Regions from separate parts of the Ruegeria sp. BF12 genome, predicted to be linked through region 2. Evidence: riboswitches for the same ligand, from Rfam matches in the RefSeq annotation. Region 2 holds a riboswitch; the other holds the start of a gene.
The links. A riboswitch is a leader RNA that binds a small molecule or an ion and turns the genes downstream of it on or off. The one in region 2 is predicted to bind thiamine pyrophosphate.

Region 1: it holds a riboswitch for thiamine pyrophosphate, as region 2 does, so the genes downstream of both, thiD (bifunctional hydroxymethylpyrimidine kinase/phosphomethylpyrimidine kinase) here and thiC (phosphomethylpyrimidine synthase ThiC) in region 2, are expected to answer to the same signal.

What each region holds. Positions count from the first base shown of each region.
Region 1 is NZ_JBQFTP010000011.1:54,930-65,517, forward strand. It holds gene ACR0J0_RS16830 (thiazole synthase) at 1-688, opposite strand, end outside; gene thiS (sulfur carrier protein ThiS) at 692-886, opposite strand; gene ACR0J0_RS16840 (FAD-dependent oxidoreductase) at 870-1,847, opposite strand; gene thiD (bifunctional hydroxymethylpyrimidine kinase/phosphomethylpyrimidine kinase) at 1,844-2,647, opposite strand; TPP riboswitch at 2,693-2,798, opposite strand; gene dnaJ (molecular chaperone DnaJ) at 2,922-4,073, opposite strand; gene dnaK (molecular chaperone DnaK) at 4,148-6,058, opposite strand; gene ACR0J0_RS16860 (alpha-ketoglutarate-dependent dioxygenase AlkB family protein) at 6,272-6,874, shown strand; gene ACR0J0_RS16865 (ABC transporter permease) at 6,871-7,692, opposite strand; gene cysQ (3'(2'),5'-bisphosphate nucleotidase CysQ) at 7,815-8,612, shown strand; gene ACR0J0_RS16875 (3-deoxy-manno-octulosonate cytidylyltransferase) at 8,612-9,412, shown strand; gene galE (UDP-glucose 4-epimerase GalE) at 9,483-10,466, shown strand; gene ACR0J0_RS16885 (glycosyltransferase family 2 protein) at 10,474-10,588, shown strand, end outside.
Region 2 is NZ_JBQFTP010000007.1:228,710-239,297, reverse strand. It holds gene ACR0J0_RS13455 (ArsB/NhaD family transporter) at 1-90, opposite strand, end outside; gene ACR0J0_RS13450 (CBS domain-containing protein) at 115-603, opposite strand; TPP riboswitch at 1,012-1,131, shown strand; gene thiC (phosphomethylpyrimidine synthase ThiC) at 1,241-3,040, shown strand; gene ACR0J0_RS13440 (enoyl-CoA hydratase) at 3,294-4,058, opposite strand; gene ACR0J0_RS13435 (LysR family transcriptional regulator) at 4,328-5,209, opposite strand; gene ACR0J0_RS13430 (HalD/BesD family halogenase) at 5,306-6,094, shown strand; gene ACR0J0_RS13425 (M24 family metallopeptidase) at 6,091-7,341, shown strand; gene ACR0J0_RS13420 (efflux RND transporter periplasmic adaptor subunit) at 7,562-8,854, shown strand; gene ACR0J0_RS13415 (efflux RND transporter permease subunit) at 8,847-10,588, shown strand, end outside.

The sequences.
Region 1 (10,588 bases), on a different contig from region 2:
AGGCCAGTTGCCCGGCTTCGATTGTCAGCGACATCGCGCGCGCCATCGCAGCCGGATCACCGGCACGTGCCACGGCGGTATTCAGCAGAACAGCGTCATAGCCCAGCTCCATCGCGCGCGCAGCGTGGCTGGGCAAACCGATCCCGGCGTCGATCACCAACGGCACGTCCGGAAACTCGGCCCGCATCGCGCGTAAGGCGTATTCGTTGTTCAGGCCGCGCCCGGACCCTATGGGCGCCCCCCAAGGCATCAGCACCTCGCACCCGGCGGCCAGCAGGCGTTCGCCCACGATCAGATCGTCGGTTGTGTAGGGAAAGACCTCGAACCCGTCTTCGGTGAGAATGCGGGCAGCTTCGACCAGTTGGAACACATCCGGTTGCAGGCTGTCCGAGTGGCCAATCAGTTCCAGCTTGATCCATCTGGTGTCAAAGACCTCACGCGCCATATGGGCGGTGGTTACGGCCTCTTTGACCGTATGGCACCCGGCGGTATTGGGCAGGACCAGCACGCCCAACTCGCGGATCATCTGCCAAAAGGCCTGTCCCGCACCAGATTCGCGCCGCAGCGATACAGTGGCCACGCCGGCACCACTGTCCCGAAACGCCCGTTCCAGGATCGCGGGGCTGGGATATTGTGCCGTGCCCAACATCAGCGGGTTGGGTAGTTGGGTGCCGTAGAACGTCTTCATCCCTCAGCCCCCCTGCATCGGCGCAACGATTTCAACCCGATCACCGGCATTGAGCGCATGGGCAATGCGCCGGCCAGAAGGCACAAAGTCCTCGTTTACCGCCGTGGCAACACGGCCCGAAAGCCCGCATTCCTGCAAAAGCTCGGCAAGGGTTTCGGCGCGCACCTCTCGCGGTTCGCCGTTAAGCACGATCTTCATCGACCATCTCCGAATGTTTGTTATCCAACGCCAGATCAGCCACCCCCTGCGCCAGCGCGGGGGCCAGAAGGTAGCCGTGGCGATAAAGGCCGTTGGCATAGATTGTTCGTCCTAACCGCCGGATACGCGGCAGGTTGTCTGGAAAGGCCGGGCGCAGATCGACGCCGATTTCCAACACTTCGGCTTCACCAAAGGCGGGGTTCAACGCGTAGGCGGCGCTGAGCAGCTCCAGCATCGAACGCGCGGTGATGCGGCTGCTATCCTCGGATTCGATCATCGTTGCGCCCAGCATGTAGACGCCATCCCCGCGCGGCACGATATAGAGCGGCATGCGCGGGTGCAGCAAACGAACGGGTCGGGTCAGGGTCACGTCCCGGCACCGGATCACCAGCATTTCACCTTTGACCCCGCGCAGGTCGTGTAGGTATTCGCGCGCATGCAGACCACGGCAATCAATGGCGTTTTCCAACTGCATCGGCGCGAGCTTTTGGTGGAACTCGACTCCTTGATCCCAAAGCTGGCGAGACAAGTCCTGCAATGCCAGACGTGGGTCCAGATGGGCCTCGTCGCTGAAGAACAGGCCCTTGCTGAAATTGTTGAGATCAGGCTCTAATGACGTGATTTTTGCTCCGTTGACCTCAGAAAAGGCTTCGGTCCTTCGGGCGAAGCGGCGCAGATCGGGCAGATCGCGCGGGCTTGCGACGACCAGCGTACCGCGCCTGTGAACCTGCGTCCGCGAGGCCCACCAGTCAATCGCCGCCTGTCCAAGGCGCAGGACAGGTTCCTCGGCATTTTCGTATTCGCACCAGGGTGCGAGCATACCGCCCGCCCACCATGAACACCCATGCGGGCCAGGTGAGCCGCCGGGGTCAAACACCTGCACCTTGGCCCCGCGTGAAACAAGCTCGGACGCGACCGCCAATCCGGCCACACCGGCCCCTATGACCGACCAGACCGTCACGCGGGCCAGACCTGATGGAAATGATGTACTGGTCCGTATCCCTGTCCGATATTCAGACCGTCAGCCTGTGTGATGGCACCTTGCAGGTAGCCGTGCGCCTGAGCCACGGCGTCGGTCAGTGAAAGACCCTTGGCCAACCCGGCCGCAATCGACGAGGACAAAGTGCAGCCCGTTCCGTGGGTGTTATGGGTCTGTTGGCGCTGGGCCGTGAACTCTCCGGTCACACCTTGGGTTGTAACAAGAAGATCGTGGCAAATATCGCCAGTACCGTGACCACCTTTCATCAGAACTGCGTCTGCGCCCATCTCGCACAGGTCATGTCCCTGTGCGACCATCTCATCCAGGGTGGCCGCCGGCGCAACGCCCAGTAAACAAGCAGCTTCGGGCAAGTTGGGCGTCAGAACGGTCGCGCGGGGCAGCAACACATCGCGCAGGGTTTGTACGGCCTCTTCGACCAGTAGCGCATCGCCGGATTTTGCGATCATGACCGGATCCAGAACAACCGGCCCGGAAAAACCCTCGATACTGTCGGCGACGCTGTGGATGATCTCTGGTGTCGCCAGCATGCCGATCTTGATCGCGCCAACATCAAGGTCGGTCAGAACAGCGTCGATCTGGGCAGCAATGATATCCAATGGAATACCATGCACAGCAGTCACAGCCCTGGTATTCTGGGCCGTCACTGCGGTGATCACACTGGCCCCGTAAACCCCAAGCGCCGACATCGCCTTTAGATCGGCCTGAATTCCGGCCCCGCCGCCGCTGTCAGATCCTGCGATTGTTAAAGCAATAGGTGCCATGTCGTTGCTCCGGTTCATAATGGGCAACGGGCATGGAAAACGTCTAAGCACTGTGAGACCGTTCCCTACGCCGGTATTGCCCGGATCAGGTTCGATGGGTTAGCGCATTGACGCCTCTCAGCCCTCGGACAGGGCACCCCAACGGTTTGAGCGGACAATCTCAGGGGTTGCCTGGGGAATCAAGGGCCAATTTCGTGTGTTTCGAAGGCCAAACTGGACTCAAAAAAGGCCAGTCCCTTGGGACCGGCCTTTTGTGCGTAGATTATCGAGGCTGCTAGCCTTTCATGCCGTCCCAGAAGGATTTGACGGACGAAAAAAAGCTATTTGATTCCGGGTGGTTATCTTCACCCAGATCGTCGAATTCTTTCAGCAGTTCCTTCTGGCGGCTGGTCAGGTTAACCGGGGTTTCAACCGCCAACTCGATGAACATGTCACCGACACCGCCGCCGCGCAGGGCAGGCATTCCCTTGCCACGCAGGCGCATCTGGCGACCGGATTGGCTGCCAGCCGGGATTTGCACGCGACCGCGGCCACCGTCGATGGTGGGCACTTCGATCGAGCCACCCAGCGCAGCCTTGGCCATACTGACCGGTACGCGGCAATATAGGTTCACGCTGTCACGCTCGAACAGCTTGTGGTCCGAAACTTCGACGAAGATGTACAGATCGCCCGGAGGGCCACCGCGCATCCCGGCCTCACCCTCGCCCGCAAGACGGATACGGGTGCCGGTTTCGACACCGGCCGGGATGTTGACCGACAGCGCGCGTTCTTTTTCGACGCGCCCCGCGCCACCGCAGGATTTACAGGGGTTCTTGATGATCTGTCCCAGACCCGAACAGGTCGGACACGACCGTTCGACGGTGAAAAACCCTTGTTGCGCGCGCACCTTACCCATGCCGGAACAGGTCGGGCAGGTTGTGGGCTCGACCCCGCCTTCTGCGCCCGAGCCGTCACAGGCCGAACAGGCCACAGCGGCAGGAACGGTGATCGTTTTCTGCAGACCCGAGAACGCCTCTTCCAGCGTTACGCGCAGGTTATAGCGCAGGTCCGATCCGCGCGCAGCACGACGACCACCGCCAGCGCCACCGCGTTGACCGCCCATGAAGTCGCCGAACAGATCGTCAAAAACATCCGAGAAGGCGCTGGAAAAATCACCCTGACCAAATCCGCCACCGGGACGGCCACCGCCGCCCATGCCGTTTTCGAATGCGGCATGGCCAAAGCGGTCATACGCGGCCTTTTTATCGGCATCGCGCAGAACGTCATAGGCTTCGTTTGCTTCCTTGAACTGCGCCTCGGAATCGGGGTTGTCCTTGTTGCGGTCGGGATGCAACTCTTTGGCTTTCTTTCGAAAACCCTTCTTGATCTCGTCCGCTGATGCGCCCTTGGACACGCCGAGCACATCATAGTAGTCGCGTTTTGACATCAGTTTTTCCTTCTGCCTCAACGTAATCGGGCCGGCCCGGCAACCGGACCGGCCCGAATTGGCCCGGTTACCCGTTACTTACGCTTGTCGTCGTCAAGATCTTCAAACTCGGCGTCGACAATGTCGTCATCACCAGCCGGAGCAGCGTCTGCCGCCGCAGGCTCGTCTTCGGCCTCTTCGGACTGCGCTTTGTAGATCGCTTCACCCAGCTTCATCGCAGCTTCGGTGACGTTCTGAATGCCCGACTTGATTTTGTCGGCATTTTCGGTTTCCAGCTCGTCCTTCAGCGCGGCGATCGCCAGCTCGATGGCTTCGATTGTGGTCGGGTCGACCTTGTCGGCATGCTCTTCCATCGACTTCTCGGTCGAGTGGATGAGGCTTTCCGCCTGGTTCTTGGCGTCGACCAGTTCGCGGCGTTCCTTGTCGGCTTCCGCGTTCTCTTCGGCGTCCTTGACCATCTTTTCGATGTCGTCATCCGACAGACCGCCAGAAGCCTGGATGGTGATCTTCTGCTCTTTGCCAGTGCCTTTGTCCTTGGCCGAAACCGAGACAATGCCGTTGGCGTCGATATCAAAAGTTACCTCGATCTGAGGCATGCCGCGCGGTGCCGGCGGGATATCTTCAAGGTTGAACTGACCCAGGATCTTGTTGTCCGCGGCCATTTCACGCTCACCCTGGAACACGCGGATGGTTACGGCGTTCTGGTTGTCTTCAGCGGTCGAGAAGACCTGAGACTTCTTGGTCGGGATCGTGGTGTTGCGGTCGATCAGACGGGTAAACACGCCACCCAGCGTTTCGATGCCCAGCGACAGCGGGGTTACGTCCAGCAGAACCACGTCTTTAACGTCGCCCTGCAGAACACCGGCCTGAATGGCGGCACCCATGGCAACGACTTCGTCCGGGTTCACACCTTTGTGCGGCTCTTTGCCGAAGAACTTGGTGACCTCTTCGATCACTTTCGGCATCCGGGTCATACCACCGACCAGAACAACTTCGTCCACATCAGCAGCCGACAGACCCGCATCTTTCAATGCAGCGGCACAGGGCTTCATCGACTTCTTGATCAGGTCGCCAACCAGCGATTCCAGCTTGGCACGCGTCAGCTTCATAACCATGTGCAGCGGCTGACCATTGGCGCCCATCGAGATGAACGGCTGGTTGATTTCGGTCTGCGAGGTCGAGGACAGTTCGATCTTGGCTTTTTCAGCGGCTTCTTTCAGACGCTGCAGGGCCATCTTGTCGGCAGACAGATCGACACCGTGTTCCTTTTTGAACTCGTCCGCCAGGTAGTTGACGATGCGCATGTCAAAGTCTTCACCACCCAGGAAGGTGTCGCCGTTGGTCGACTTAACCTCGAACAGGCCGTCGTCGATTTCCAGAATGGTCACGTCGAAGGTACCGCCACCAAGGTCATAAACCGCGATGGTTTGGGTTTCTTGCTTGTCCAGACCATAGGCCAGCGCGGCAGCAGTCGGCTCGTTGATGATCCGCAGCACTTCCAGACCGGCGATTTTACCAGCGTCCTTGGTGGCCTGACGCTGTGCGTCGTTGAAGTAGGCCGGAACGGTGATAACCGCTTGCGTGACTTCCTCACCCAGATAGCTCTCGGCGGTTTCCTTCATCTTGCCCAGAGTGAAGGCCGAGATCTGGCTTGGGGAGTACTTTTCACCGCGAGCCTCAACCCACGCGTCACCGTTTCCGCCATCAACGATGGCGTACGGCACCATTTTCTTGTCTTTTTCGACTTCTGCATCATCCACGCGTCGACCGATCAGACGCTTGACGCCAAAGATGGTGTTGTCGGGGTTGGTGACCGCCTGACGTTTTGCAGGCTGACCGACCAGTCGCTCATCTTCAGTGAAGGCGACGATCGAGGGCGTGGTCCGCGCCCCTTCTGCGTTTTCGATGACCTTCGGCTGCGAGCCGTCCATGATGGCCACACACGAGTTGGTGGTCCCGAGGTCAATACCGATTACTTTTCCCATATGTTCAATCCCTTTCTCTTCAAGGCGATGTCCCGAGGTCCGGACCCGTTATGGCATCTGGCCCCGATCTGTTTTGCGCAACAGCCCTACACCATCGCGCGTCCCGGCGTATATAAGGGCGAGACGAAAAGCCTGCAAGCGGTGTAAAAGGCAGGTTTTCGGGAATCTGTGGCCTTTTTTGGCAAGGTTTTGGCAGGGATTGGGGAATCTTGTATGACGCGGCTGCTCTTGCGCGGTTTTGATATCAGAAAAGCCTATCTGGACGTTGCGGCACAAGCGCAACTGATCGAGACCTTGCGCCCGATTCTGAGATCCGCCCCTTTGTTCCGTCCCGTGACACCATCCGGCAAGGAAATGTCGGTGCGTATGACGTCGGCGGGACCACTTGGCTGGGTTACCGACAAAGCCGGGTACCGGTACCAGGCACAACATCCAAAGGGGATGGCGTGGCCCTCGATCCCGGATCCCATTCTGGATATCTGGCGCGATCTGGCCAGCACTGTGCAGGCTCCCGATTGCTGTCTGATCAATTACTACGGCGAAGGCGCGCGAATGGGCCTGCATCAGGACAAGGACGAAGCCGACTTTTCGTGGCCGGTGCTGTCGATATCACTGGGCGACGACGCGCTTTTCCGCATCGGTAACACGTCCCGCGGCGGCAAGACGGAATCCATTTGGCTGAACTCAGGGGACATCGTGGTTATGGGCGGCCCTGCCCGCCTGACTTATCATGGCGTGGACCGTATCCGGTTCGGGTCTTCAAAACTGCTGCCAAAAGGCGGACGGATCAACCTGACCCTGCGCGTGGCCAGTTAACGGCGCGCGCCCCAACTGGCCGAAACATGTTGCCGGGTGTAGAAAATGCCCAAAAGACCGATCATCAACAGCGCCACACCGACCCAGATCGCATATTCCCAACTGGTGTTGCGCGGGAAATAGTTTCGAAAGACAAAACCGCGGCACTGGTCGATCACGTGAAACAACGGGTTCCAAGCGAAAAAACTCAGCATGAATCCACCCAGCGCGTTCGCGACAACCATTTTACCCGAGAAGATCATGTTCAGGCGTCTGTAAACGGTGCTGAGAATAGAGGAAGTACTGGGAAACCATGGCTTGATTGCCATGAAAATAACGCCGACGGCGCAGCCCGTAAACCAAGCCAGGATCAGCATGTAGAACGCGCCGCCTGGATCCTGGATCTCCAACGGCGCAACGGCAACACTGTATCCGAACAGAATCACAAGTATGGATACGACCTGTGTGTATAGCGTGCCGAATGCGGTCGATAGAAGCGACACCATCATGTTCATGGGCGAATGCAGCATCATTGGGTTGTTCCCGGTGCCGACACCACCGACCGAACCGACCGATTTGATATGTGTCATGAACAGAAAGACGCCGGTCAGCAGAAACAGGATGAACTCACCCCGGATTTTGGCGATCCGCGTTCCCAGCATCGACATGATCAGATAAAATACCGTCACAAGTGCGAGGATCTGAATGATGTTCATAACGATCGCCAGCACGGCATTGGAATGCCCAGATCGAATACCACGGACAACGGCGTGGAACACCAGCTCAGAAAAGGTAAATGCGCCACCTAAAAGCGTCTGATTTCGTTTAAAATAAAACACCGGCGCACTCTTTCCTGCTGAATTACCTGCAAACTGCCACGAAATTCTTGCCGTTCCGTAACCGGCACATCATAAGGCCGTCAGGGATTTCGATCAACAAACCACAGGAACGGAGCATTTTTGTGACCTATGACGCCCTTATTCCCGTAATCAGACGTCTGGCGCTTGAGGCCGGGGACACGATCATGCAGATTTACGAAGCGGATGACTTCGACATCAAAGTCAAATCCGACGCCAGCCCCGTGACCGAAGCCGACGAAGCCGCAGATGCACTGATCTCGGCCGGTCTGCGCGAGGCATTCCCCGACATCCTGCTGGTGACCGAAGAGCAGGCGGCGTCGCACTCTGAGAAGGGTGATACATTCCTGATCGTCGACCCGCTGGATGGTACCAAAGAGTTCATCAACCGGCGCGGCGATTTCACGGTGAACATCGCGCTGGTCGAAAATGGCGTCCCGACCCGCGGGGTCGTATACGCCCCTGCAAAAGGGCGCATGTTCTATACGCAGGCCGATGGACAATCGGTCGAGGAAACCGGCACACTGGACAAGGTGGAAGTGGGGGATGTGACCCCAATATCGGTGTCTAAACCGGACAATTCGGCGCTTTTGATCGTTGCGTCGAAATCTCATCGGGATCAAGCGACCGAGGATTACATCAACAAGTATCAGGTGCAGGATAGCAAAAGCGCGGGCTCTTCCCTGAAGTTCTGTCTGGTCGCAACCGGGGAGGCGGACCTCTATCCTCGCGTTGGGCGCACCATGGAATGGGACACAGCCGCTGGACATGCCGTTCTGGCGGGCGCGGGCGGCAAAGTTGTGCGCTTTGATGACCACACGCCGCTGACCTATGGCAAAGACGGCTATGCAAATCCGTTCTTTATCGCCTACGCTCCGGGTTTAGATTTGAAGGAGGCCTGATGTCCGTACTGATTGCCATCCCCGCCCGTTACGCATCGACACGCTACCCTGGTAAGCCACTGGTTCCGCTGACCGGGGCAAATGGCAACGCCATGACCCTGATCGAACGATCCTGGCGCGCGGCTTGTTCCGTATCCGGCGTTGACCGGGTTGTTGTCGCCACGGATGACGACCGCATCCGCGAAGTATCCGAGGGATTCGGCGCAGAGGTCGTGATGACATCCGAAGCCTGCGGCAATGGCACAGAGCGCTGCGCCGAAGCACACGAAGTTCTGGGCACGGGTTATGAGATTGTCGTGAACCTGCAGGGCGACGCGCCGCTGACACCGCACTGGTTTGTCGAGGACCTGATCGCAGGGCTGCGCGCAGCCCCCGAAGCCGGAGTGGCCACGCCTGTTCTGCGCTGCGACGGCGACGCGTTGAACAGCTTGCTGAATGACCGCAAACATGGGCGCGTCGGCGGCACCACGGCCGTATTCGCGGCCGACCACAGTGCAATGTACTTCTCGAAAGAGGTTGTTCCCTTCACCAATCAGACCTTTGTAGGTGATGAGGCGACGCCTGTGTTTCACCATGTCGGCGTATACGCCTATCGCCCCGATGCTCTTGCCGCCTACCCCACATGGCCCGTTGGACCGCTCGAGCAGCTCGAAGGGCTGGAACAGCTTCGGTTCATGGAAAACGGCCGCAAGGTCTTGTGCGTAGAGGTCGAGGCAAAAGGTCGCCAGTTCTGGGAGTTGAACAATCCTCAAGATGTACCGAAGCTGGAAGAGATGATGGCAGCGATGGGGTTGGATTAACCAATATTCCCCATGAACTTCGATCGCGCCTGCGGCTAGTTGGGCGCGGTACTGAAATTTGGAAAGCAATATGACAAACATTCTCGTAACCGGCGGCGCCGGGTACATCGGATCTCATGCTTGTAAAACATTGTCCCAGGCCGGATACACGCCAGTAACCTTTGACAACCTTGTCACCGGTTGGCAGGACGCGGTAAAATTCGGGCCGTTCGAACAAGGCGATCTGCTGGATCGGACGCGGCTGGACGAGGTTTTTGCCAAGTATGAACCTGCAGCAGTGATGCATTTTGCAGCCCTCAGCCAAGTCGGCGAGGCAATGTCCGAGCCCGGAAGATACTGGTCCAACAACGTGACCGGTTCCCTGAACCTGATCGAAGCCGCCGTGGCCGCCGGGTGTCTAAATTTCGTCTTTTCCTCCACCTGCGCCACCTATGGCGATCATGACAATGTCGTGTTGGACGAGGACACGCCGCAGATGCCGCTGAACGCATATGGCGCCTCAAAACGCGCGATCGAAGACATCCTGCGCGATTTTCAGGCGTCACACGGGCTGAACCATGTGATTTTCCGGTACTTCAACGTTGCAGGCGCCGACCCGGATGGTGACGTGGGTGAGTTCCACCGCCCGGAAACACACCTTGTGCCGCTGATGCTGGACGCAATCGACGGAAAGCGCGACGGGCTAACCGTGTTCGGCACGGACTATGACACGCCCGATGGGACCTGCATCCGCGATTATGTGCATGTCTGCGATCTAATCGATGCCCATGTGCTGGGGCTGAACTGGCTGGAGCAGGAAAAGGGCAGCCGCGTGTTCAACCTGGGCACCGGGTCCGGTTTTTCGGTGATGGAGGTGATCAACCACTCCAAAGCAGTCACCAACCGCGATGTGCCCTACTCGATCGGGCCACGTCGCGCAGGCGATTGCACCAAGCTGGTCTCTGGTTCTGTCCGCGCCGGTCAAGAGCTGGGCTGGACGCCAAAAAGGTCAACATTAGAGACCATGATTGCCGACGCATGGCGCTGGCATCAGAACGGTCACTACGAAAAATGAGATCTGCGTGACCGGTACCAGCGAAGATACGCTTCCGCCCATTGGATGGGTGCAAAAGTACCGGTTACGGCTGAAACGGCGACGTTTGTTGTGGCGGTCATTTCGCAGCCGCCATCAACTGT
Region 2 (10,588 bases):
GATTCCGGTCGCGATCCAAAGGGGATCGATTCCCAATAGTTGTGGAACAGAGAGAGCGCTCTCTCCGTGTGACGTCGAATGCGTTGCCAAGGTTTTAGTCCGGTTCGTATAGGGTTAGCTGAGTGCGCGATCCAGAAGCGAGTTGGCGCTTACGGTGCCGACGAAACGGTTGGTCTCGGGCTCAACAAGGATCACGTGCCGTTTGTATTTGTAGATCAGGAAGATGCCTTCCATCACCGGTGTGTCAGGTGCAGCAACAGGGATGTTGGATGGTCTTGACATGTTGTCCCGGACCTTTTCGGTCTTCAGCCGCACCAGCTGTTGTTCGAAATCTTCCCGTGTCAGATTCATGAAGCTTAGGGACTCGATCGGGACGCGGGATGCATCGTCGTTCAGACCAATGGTTGCCGCTTTGGGCAGGATCAGCTTGAGAAGCGTCGGGGCGGTGAAAACGCCAACATAGGTCCCGTCCTCATCCACTACCGGCAGAAAACGCGCCCGGCTGCCCCTGATGATGTTGAAAGCCGTCGCGATGCTTTCATCGGGCAGAATTGTTTTCTGTACCTCAGGCGGTACCATTACATCATAGCAGGTCAGGCCCATGAGTTTCCTCTGACTTCGATCGGCCGCCGGATGGTTTCCCATCTGCACAGCCACAAAAAACGCCCTGCGAGACATGCGGAAAGTCTGCCAAAGCGAATCATAATTTGATGATGCGCACTGCATTTCACCGTCAACCAGAATTGACCACCCCACTTATGAAATTAAATTGATATCGCTATCGCTATATGTGGCTTACGGATGCGTAACGCATGTCCGATAGTTTGCGCGCGGAACCGGCGAGCGGAGCCTATTAGCCTGGCACTGTGGAAATCCACGCCCACCCATTGCCAGTTTTTGGTCCAGCACTCCGTCTAATGGAACGCGCTTGGCAATCCTGCAGAACGTACATCCGGGCGAATGACGCGGCAAAATTGGAACTTGCTTCGCCGATACCTCTCAGGCTAGACGGACCTCACGCAGGGGAGTCCCACCGAGGGGACTGAGAGGCTGACGGGGCATTGCCCGGCGACGCGACCCTTTGAACCTGACCCAGTTGATACTGGCGTAGGAAGCTAGGGCGCGCAGGCCAAGGATCCGGGCGGGCGCACTCCGAACAGGGGGCCGTACGCCCTCTCGTTTCCCCAAGCCAAAACTCTTCTGGTGTCTTTTTGAGTTGAACCGCTTGAGGAGCACCAACATGAATGTCCCCAATCCCAAGATCACCACAGGTGAATTGCCGGCTTCGCGTAAGATTTATGTGAAAGGCACGCTGCATACGGATGTCCGCGTGCCGATGCGCGAGATTTCGGTCCACCCGACGGCAGGCGAGCCGCCGTTGCCGGTCTATGACAGCTCGGGCCCTTACACCGATCCGAACGTGATCACCGATATTCGACAAGGCCTGGCTCCTCTGCGCCGCAAGTGGATCGAAGCGCGTGGCGATGTCGAAGAATATGATGGGCGCGAGATCAAGCCCGAGGATAACGGCTTTGTCGAAGGCGACCGGCTGACTCCGGAATTTCCCGTCAAACGCCCCCCGTTGCGCGCCAAAGATGGCAAGGCTGTGACGCAACTGGCCTATGCTCGCGCAGGCATCGTCACGCCCGAGATGGAGTTTATTGCCATCCGCGAAAATCAACTGCGCGAGGCCGCGTCCGAGCGGCGCGAAGGCAATGATTGGGGCGCCAACATCCCCGACTATGTGACGCCCGAATTTGTACGCGACGAAGTTGCGGCAGGCCGCGCCATCATTCCGGCGAATATCAATCATCCCGAAAGCGAACCGATGATCATCGGGCGCAATTTCCTGGTCAAGATCAACGCCAATATGGGCACGTCGGCAGTGACCTCCTCGATGGAAGAGGAAGTGGACAAGATGGTCTGGTCGATCCGCTGGGGTGCTGACACGGTCATGGACCTGTCCACCGGTCGCAACATCCACAACACCCGTGAATGGATTATCCGCAACAGCCCGGTTCCGATCGGCACGGTGCCGCTCTATCAGGCGCTGGAGAAGGTGAACGGCCTTGCCGAGGATCTGACGTGGGAGGTGTTCCGCGACACGCTGATCGAACAGGCCGAACAGGGCGTGGACTACTTCACCATCCATGCGGGTGTGCGCCTGCACATGGTTCCGATGACTGTTAACCGGGTGACTGGCATCGTGTCGCGCGGCGGCTCAATCATGGCCAAATGGTGCTTGCATCACCATAAGGAAAGCTTCCTGTACGAGCATTTCGACGAAATCTGCGACATCTGCCGCGCCTATGACGTGTCGTTCAGCCTCGGTGACGGGCTGCGTCCCGGTTCCATCGCTGATGCCAATGACGAGGCGCAGTTTGCCGAGTTAGAGACGCTGGGAGAGCTGACCAAGATCGCTTGGGCGAAGGATTGTCAGGTGATGATCGAAGGCCCTGGCCACGTGGCCATGCACAAGATCAAGGAGAACATGGACAAGCAGCTGGAGTGCTGCCACGAGGCGCCGTTCTATACGCTTGGCCCTCTGACCACCGATATCGCGCCAGGCTATGACCACATCACCAGTGGCATCGGCGCGGCAATGATTGGTTGGTTTGGCTGCGCGATGCTCTGTTACGTCACGCCAAAAGAACATCTGGGTCTACCGGATCGGGACGACGTGAAGACCGGCGTCATCACCTATAAGATCGCCGCACACGCCGCAGATCTGGCAAAGGGCCTTCCGGGTGCCCAACGCCGTGACGATGCCCTGTCGCGTGCTCGGTTCGAGTTCCGCTGGGAGGATCAGTTCAATCTGTCGCTCGACCCCGACACTGCGCGCGAATTCCACGATCAGACCCTGCCGAAACAGGCGCATAAAGTGGCGCATTTCTGTTCGATGTGCGGGCCGAAATTCTGCTCGATGCGGATCAGCCACGACATTCGGTCCGAGGCGCAAAAGGAAGGAATGGAAGCCATGGCCGCCAAGTTCCGCGACGGGGGCGACCTGTATCTGCCTGTAACTGGCGAAGACGCGTAAACCAAGGCGCCGGAGCCGCATTCGGCTCTGGCGCTTCAAATTTTTGGCCAGCTGAACGATCATCGTTCAACACAGCGCGGGTCAAGGTTCGATCTGGCAAGGCGACACAGGCCGACATGTCCGGTAAAGCGACATACATTGAACCGGCCGGACAAGGCCTAAGCTTGATGCCGCCCCACTAGCCAATTTGACGCTGAAGGGTGGATCGCCTTTGGATGGGGTAAGAGATCTTGCTGACCTGCAGCGATAGCGCTCAACCGTAATTTGGCTGTCTTTTCTGCAGCTTGGCTGCAACGCTTTCGGCGAAATCAGGCGATTGCAACTGCTGTGCAAAGATCCTGATTTCAGCGGCCATATGGCCGGCCACTTCATCGCGCCGACTACGGATCAGCGCCTTGGATTGCCTGAGAGCGACAGGAGAGGAGGCCGCGACTTGCCGTGCGATTTCTTGCACTTTGGTTGACAGGTCGCCGTCAGAAAAGACCCGGGCTACCAACCCATGATCCAATGCCTCGGCTGCGGTCAGGATACGACCGGCAAGCAGGACGTCATTGGCGACGGCCATACCGACCGAAGCGGGCAGCAGCATCGACGACCCGGCCTCGGGCACCAGACCCAGCTGGACAAACGGAGCACTGAACGTGGCGCTCTGCGCGGAATAGACCAGATCGCAGTGCAATAGCATGGTCAGGCCAACTCCGATCGCCGGGCCGTTGACTGCTGCAATCAGAGGCTTGGGGCAATCGCGGATCGCATTCAGGAACCGCACGATTGGGTTTTCGTCAGCGCTTGCCGGAATTCCGCCAGCCATGAAATCCTGCAGATCATTGCCAGCCGTGAACATATCGCCGGACCCGGTGATGACCAACGCACGCGCTCCGTCGGTTTGTCCGTATTCTTCGATGGTTTCGGCCATCGCCGTGTACATGGCGAAGGTGATCGCGTTTTTCTTTTCTTCCCGGGAAATGGTTGCGGTTGTAACGCGATCCTGGGTGCTGATGATGATATTGGCGCTCATGGGGTTTGTCCTTAAGGCTTCTGCGGGACTCGTGCCGCCTTGATAGAGGGTTTCGGTTCAGGCGGTGGCCGCCGCATCTTTAGCGCCATAGTTCAGCAAGTGCTGACCTGCAGCATGTTCGCGATCCGAACGTGGCCAGAAACCGCGCGCTGTGCGATCGTTGAGTAGGGTTGGGTACTGCGATTTTTGCATGTTAATCAGTTCGTATGTTGGCGATAAGGCATCGTCAACAAATCACGATGATGACCCCACGTCGCCCCTGCGCCGGGTTAGTCATTTTGCAGCGTTTTAACAATTTTCTGCACGTCCGGGTGTGACTTTAGTCTTTTTGGATAAGCAATCAGATAGTCCTGCGGCAGCGTGATCGGTGACAGGTTCATCTTGATGATGTGGCCGGTTTTCAGATCTGTCGTGGCCATTTCCTGCGGAACGAGGGCCACACCCAGACCATTGCGCGCAAAACTCAACGCGGTGCTGCTGTGCCCCACAAGTTGCCCGGCTGACCGATCAATGATCCGGCGTCCATCCAATACTGTGTTCCAATCCGGGGAAGAGGCGAAACCCGGACCCCAGTCGGTGTGGATGAAGCATCGATCCGGAACGTGGATCAGTCCGTGATTGTATTGTGCGGCCAACTTCGGCGAAGCCACGGCAACCAGAACATCTGAAAACAGGGATACGACCTGATAGTCACCATACAGATCGTGACCATAGAAAACGCGCATATCAATGCGATCGGCTTGAAAGTCCACGGGATCTTCCTCGATCCGAACGCCCAGAGGTGTTTCAAGGCTGTCTAACCCGAGTTTGGAAAGCTTCCGCGCCAGCCATGTCTCAGCGACCGATGGCGGGGCGCTCAGCACCAGCCGTTTTCGACGGGTGTTTGTCCGCTGCATCCTGTCGGACAGGTCCGTCAGGCGCGTCATCGCACCGGCAAGTTCAGGATAGGCCATCTGTCCGGAATCCGTCAGGGAAATCCGGTTGCCTTGTCGGATGAACAAGGTCTCGTCCCAAAATTCTTCAAGTAATTTGACCTGCTGACTGACGGCCGCTGCGCTTACGTTCAGTTCGCGCGCAGCTTTGGTGAATGACCCTGTTCGGGCAGCGGCTTCGAACGCGCGCAGCGCATTGAGTGGAGCCGTGCGTTTCATGACTGTCCTTTAGAAAATCTAATGTACCCTAAAAAGAATACCTATTGATAAGGCCACTGTACAAGGCCTACTCAGGAATAAAGACTGGGAGGATCGATGATGCGTGAAGTGATCAACTTGGACTTATACCCGCTGGACCAGCAAGGCAGCGCGGCGTGGCAAGAGCTGATTGAACGCTGCAGGTTGGAACTGTCCGCGAATGGCCTGTTCAATTTGCCCGGATTTATTCGGGACAACGCGATCCAATCTGCCGTGGCCGAGCTCAAACCGGTTTTTGATGAAAACTCTTTTGTCCATGCGCGTCGGCACAACATTTACTTCAAGAAAGCCATCGACGGCCTTAGCAACGACCATCCCGCCCTGATCGAGTTCGAAACCTCGAACCGGACAATATGTGCGGATCGGATGGGACAGGCGCTTGTGATCCGGCTGTATGAATGGCCTCTTTTTGCGCAATTTCTGGCGGCGGTGATGGAGAAGCCAGAACTGTTCGTCATGCAGGACCCGCTGGCCCGGGTGAATGTCATGGCCTATTCTCAGGGGCAGGCTCTGAACTGGCACTTTGACAGATCGGAATTCACCACAACGCTTCTGCTGCAAGCACCGGACTCGGGTGGCGATTTCGAGTATGAGAAAGATCTGCGCAGTGATACCGACCCAAACTACGACGGGGTAGCGGATTTGCTGGAAGGGCGCCGCAAGCCGACGCTGATGAAACTGCAACCGGGGACTTTGAATATCTTCAAAGGTAAGAATACGGCCCACCGTGTTACGCCCGTAAGGGGTGAACGCGACCGCATTATCGCGGTGTTTTCCTATTATGAACGCCCGAATGTTCAGTTTACCGAGGAGGAGCGCATCGGGTTTTACGGGCGCGCATCATGAACGCGGAAAGAGCCTTCAAAGACGACCGCAAGCTCACTTATCTGAACGCCGAGGGTGCGGATAAACCGCTAAAAAGCCCAGTGCCGGACGCGGTTTTGAACAGGGCGCGATCATACCGGCTGCAGCGTCTGCGCCAGCAGATGGAGATCGCGGATTGCGCCGCGCTGTTGCTGTATGACCCCTGCAACATTCGGTATGCGTTTGACTGTTCCAACATGCAGGTTTGGACGCTTCATAACCCGATACGATATGCGCTGATCCTGAACAACGGACCAGCCATCATGTTCGAGTTCAAAGGCTGCCTTCATCAAAGCGAGGGTTTGCCGGGCATTGACGAAATGAGGGTCGCCGAAACCTGGATGTTCATGGCCTCAGGCGACAAGACTGAGGCGGCAACAGACCATTGGGCCGATGAAATTGCGGACATCGTCCGGGAATATGGCGGAGATAACCGGCGAATAGCCTGCGATAAGCTCGAGAACGGGGGTGTCGATGCATTGAAAGCGCGTGGCCTCAAACCTATTGCCGGTTCACCGCTTACAGAGATCGCGCGCTCGATCAAATCCGACGATGAAATCGAGTTGATGCGTTGGACTATCCGTGTGTGCGAGGCGGGCATGGCGCGGATCTACGAGCATTCGACCCCAGGCACCACCGAGCGTGAACTCTGGGCGCATCTGCATTTCGAGAATGCGCGGTCGGGTGGCGATTGGCTGGAAACCAAGTTGCTGACTTGCGGCCCAAGGACGAACCCCTGGTATCAGGAGTGTTCGGACCGACCTTGCCAACTGGGCGAGATGATATCGTTCGATACCGACATGATTGGCCCGTACGGTTATTGCGCCGATCTTTCCCGCGCGTGGACCTGTGGCTACACGCCCATGTCGTCGACCCAGCGGCGCTTGTACGACACGGCGCTGGACCAGATTCACCACAACCTCCAACTGGTGCGCCCGGGCGTCAGCTTTGCCGAGTTCAATAGCAAAAGTTGGGGTATTCCTGACCCTTACATTCCCTATCGATATTCTTTGGCGGTTCACGGTGTGGGCATGGCCGATGAATGGCCGGTCGTTCCGTTGCATGTGGATTGGGGCGAAGGCGCGATGTCCGGGCGGTTCGAGCCCGGAATGGTCGTTTGTGTGGAAAGCCTGATCGCCAAACAAGGATCGGAAAGCGTCAAACTGGAAACACAGGTTTTGGTTACCGAAGATGGCAACGAGCGGTTGGACAGTTTCCCGTTCGAGTGAAGCCTGCACTACTCGCCAGTAATGTGACGCCTGACTTGCATTGAGTGTGCCGAAAGGCCTCAGCCTGATCCGGATCAGCCGGACCAGGCTGTTTGAATGTGCTCAGCAAACTGACCATTCAGCGTTTCACCAACAGTGCAAAATTATAAATTGTCGCTATTGACAAAAAATAACAATCCCATAAATCATTTCTCCAAACTGGTTTCGGAGACCCTCGATTATGAAAAAAGCGGTCAGGATAGTTCTTCTTGTTTGCCTTTTGTTGCCGCTGGTGGTGGGGACTGCCTATGTCAGCTGGACCAGTATGGCCGAGCGCTATGAAGCGCTTGAGCCTGCGCCGCCGGCTCCGACACGGGTGCGTTGGGCTGAGGTGCGTGAACAGGAGCTGCGCGACTGGATCTACGGTGAAGGAACGGCTCGGGCGGTACGCCGCAGCCATCTGACATTTGAAGTGCCGGGTCGGGTTGCCGAGGTGGGCGACAACGTCCGTGAGGGCGCACCCGTTACCGGTCCGATGGAACACCAGAAAGGTCAGTTGATCGCGCGTCTTGATGATGCTGATTACATTGAGGCGCTCAGAATTGCGGACACCGGCCTGACCCAGGCAGAGCGCAATGTCGATATGGCCAACGCGCAGTTGAAGCAGTCAAAAAGCACCGAAAACCTCTGGCGAACGCGGCTTGACCGTGCCCGGGTGCTGCTGGACAAGAAAGTGGTCTCGCAGCAGAAATTCGATGAAGCCACAGCCGAGTTGGAAGTAGCTATTGCCAACGTATCAGCCTCCGAGGCCCGCGTTGTCGCAAGTGAAGCAGGGGTGCTGGCCGCGCGAAACGAAGTATCGCAGGCGCGCCGCAACCTGGAGCGAACACGAATTCACGCGCCATGGGATGGTGTGATCGCTCGGCTGAACATCCGCGAGGGCGAGTATGTATTGCCCGAGGAAATGAGTTCCCGGGACGACACTTCCATGGCCGCCACTTTTCCGGTGACCCTGCTGGACGCATCCACTTTTGAGATTGAAGTCGAAATTCCGATGCATCGGCGCGCAGAACTGAGAGTTGGCAATCCAGCAATTGTTTTGCGTGACGGGCCGGCTGGCCAAGGCGTGGGGCAGGGCAAAGCGGATCTTCTTCATGCGTCGGTGCACGCCGTGGCGCCGATGTTGTCGCCGGACTCACGCACTGTACGTGTCACCTTGCGCACGAATGAGGCAGACCTGGGTCTGATCGACGGAGAACTGACGCGGGTTAAAATCCTGAGGGACGCCAAAGCGGCTTCGGTTGTACCCGTCGAGGCGCTGCTGCATCGGGACAATGAGGCGTACGTTCTGGTCGTTGACCCTGACACCAACACCGTTTCCGAACGCATCATTCAGCCCGGAATTCGCGAAGACACGCTGGTTGAAGTCCCCGAGGGGCTTAAGCCAGGGGACATTGTCGTTACCGAAGGACGGCACAGGCTTCTACCCGGAGATTCCGTTCAGCTGCTAGATTCCGAGGCACGCAATGGGTAAAAAGCGCGCCAAGGGCAATCGCCTGTTTTCATTCTTTTTTGTCGATCCAATTCTGGCGATATTGCTGCTGTTGTTCATCACCGTCGGCGGGGTGTTCGCCTTTCGCGGCATGATCAAGGAATCGCTGCCGGATCTGCAGATTCCGATGGCTTTCATCCACACCGGTTGGCACGGCACGCCGCAGTCCGTGATGGAAAAAGAGGTAACTGATCGGATCGAGCAGGAAATCCGCGATCTTGAGGACCTCAAGAAGTTTTCCAGCGGTTCGACGCACTCGAATTCGGTTATTCTTGCGGAGTTCGACGCGGATGCGCCGTTGCAAGAGTCCATCAGTCAATTGCGCGAACGGGTTAACAAGGCGCGGGCAGAGTTTCCCGAGGGGCCGAAAACGCCTGTGGTTACGCAGGCATCAATCCGGTCGATGCCGATTGCATCCTTCGTTCTGTACGGGCGGGTTCCGCCCAGTGAACTGGACGCGACAGCCAAGCGTCTGAAAAAGCGACTGCTGCGCATTCCGGGTATCACCAAGGTTGACCTGCTGGGCAACCGCAAATCCTATGTGCGGGTACAATTACTGCCTGAACGCCTGCGCACGCATGATGTTTCGCCGGTTGATGTGGGCCGCCTTATTCGCGCCCATGCCAAGGACTTTCCGCTGGGTGTTTATGAAGGCCCCGAACAGTCCTTCAGTCTGAAAAGCGAAACGGCGATCTACGATGTCGATCAATTGTCCGATCTCGTGATCCACCGCAGCCCGGCCGGATATGTCGTTCGTCTAAGCGACGTGGCGCGCGTCGAACAAGCGCTGTACCGGGCAGAAACGGAAACCTACTACTCAAGCGAAGGGCGCGACTTCACGCAAGGCGTCGCGCTGTCGGTGATCAAAGCGGATGGGCAGGACACGATCAAGCTAGTCGATGCGGCCACGCAGGTGATCGATGCGGCCATGCAGGCGCGCGACTGGCCGGTCGGGTTGCAATACGACATCGTGTCGAACGACGCCGAAATCATCCAACAGGAACTGGACAAGACGCTGGTCAATGGTTGGCAATCGGTAGCAGCGGTATTCGTCATCCTGTTCTTTCTGCTCACATGGCGCGAAGCAACTGTGGCGGCGCTGTCGATCCCAGTCACCATGCTGGGCGGGCTCGCTGCGCTTTGGATGTTGGGATACACGTTCAACGTCATGGTGGTCATCGGCATGGTGCTGGCCCTCGGCCTATTGGTAGATGACTTCATCCTGATGATGGAAGGGATGCACGAAGGGGTTCACCGCAAGAAACTGAAATTCCGCGAAGCCGCCATTCAAACAGTTAAGAAATTCGCCGTGCCGTCCTTGGCCGGGACGGTAACCACCGTGTTGATCTTCGTGCCGCTTGCCATGATCGGCGGGTTGGATGGCAAGTTCATACGCTCCATTCCCGTGACGGCAGGCGTGCTGCTGGTGGTGTCCTATGCGGTGTCGTTGCTAATCACGATCCCGCTGTCGCAATTCCTGCTGTCGCGCCGCGAGAATGCTCAGCCAATGCTGGTCGACCGGATCACCGAACGTCTGGAAACCTGGCTGCGCGGGTGGCTTGGTCGCGCCGTGGTGCGCCGCCGCTCGACCTCATGGGGCTGGATCGCCGGTGGGGCCGCGGTGATTACCACGTGCTTCATGCTGGGGTCACTGCTGCCGGTCACGCTATATCCTTTGTCGGATGGGCGTAACATGGGGATAACGGTAGAGCTGTC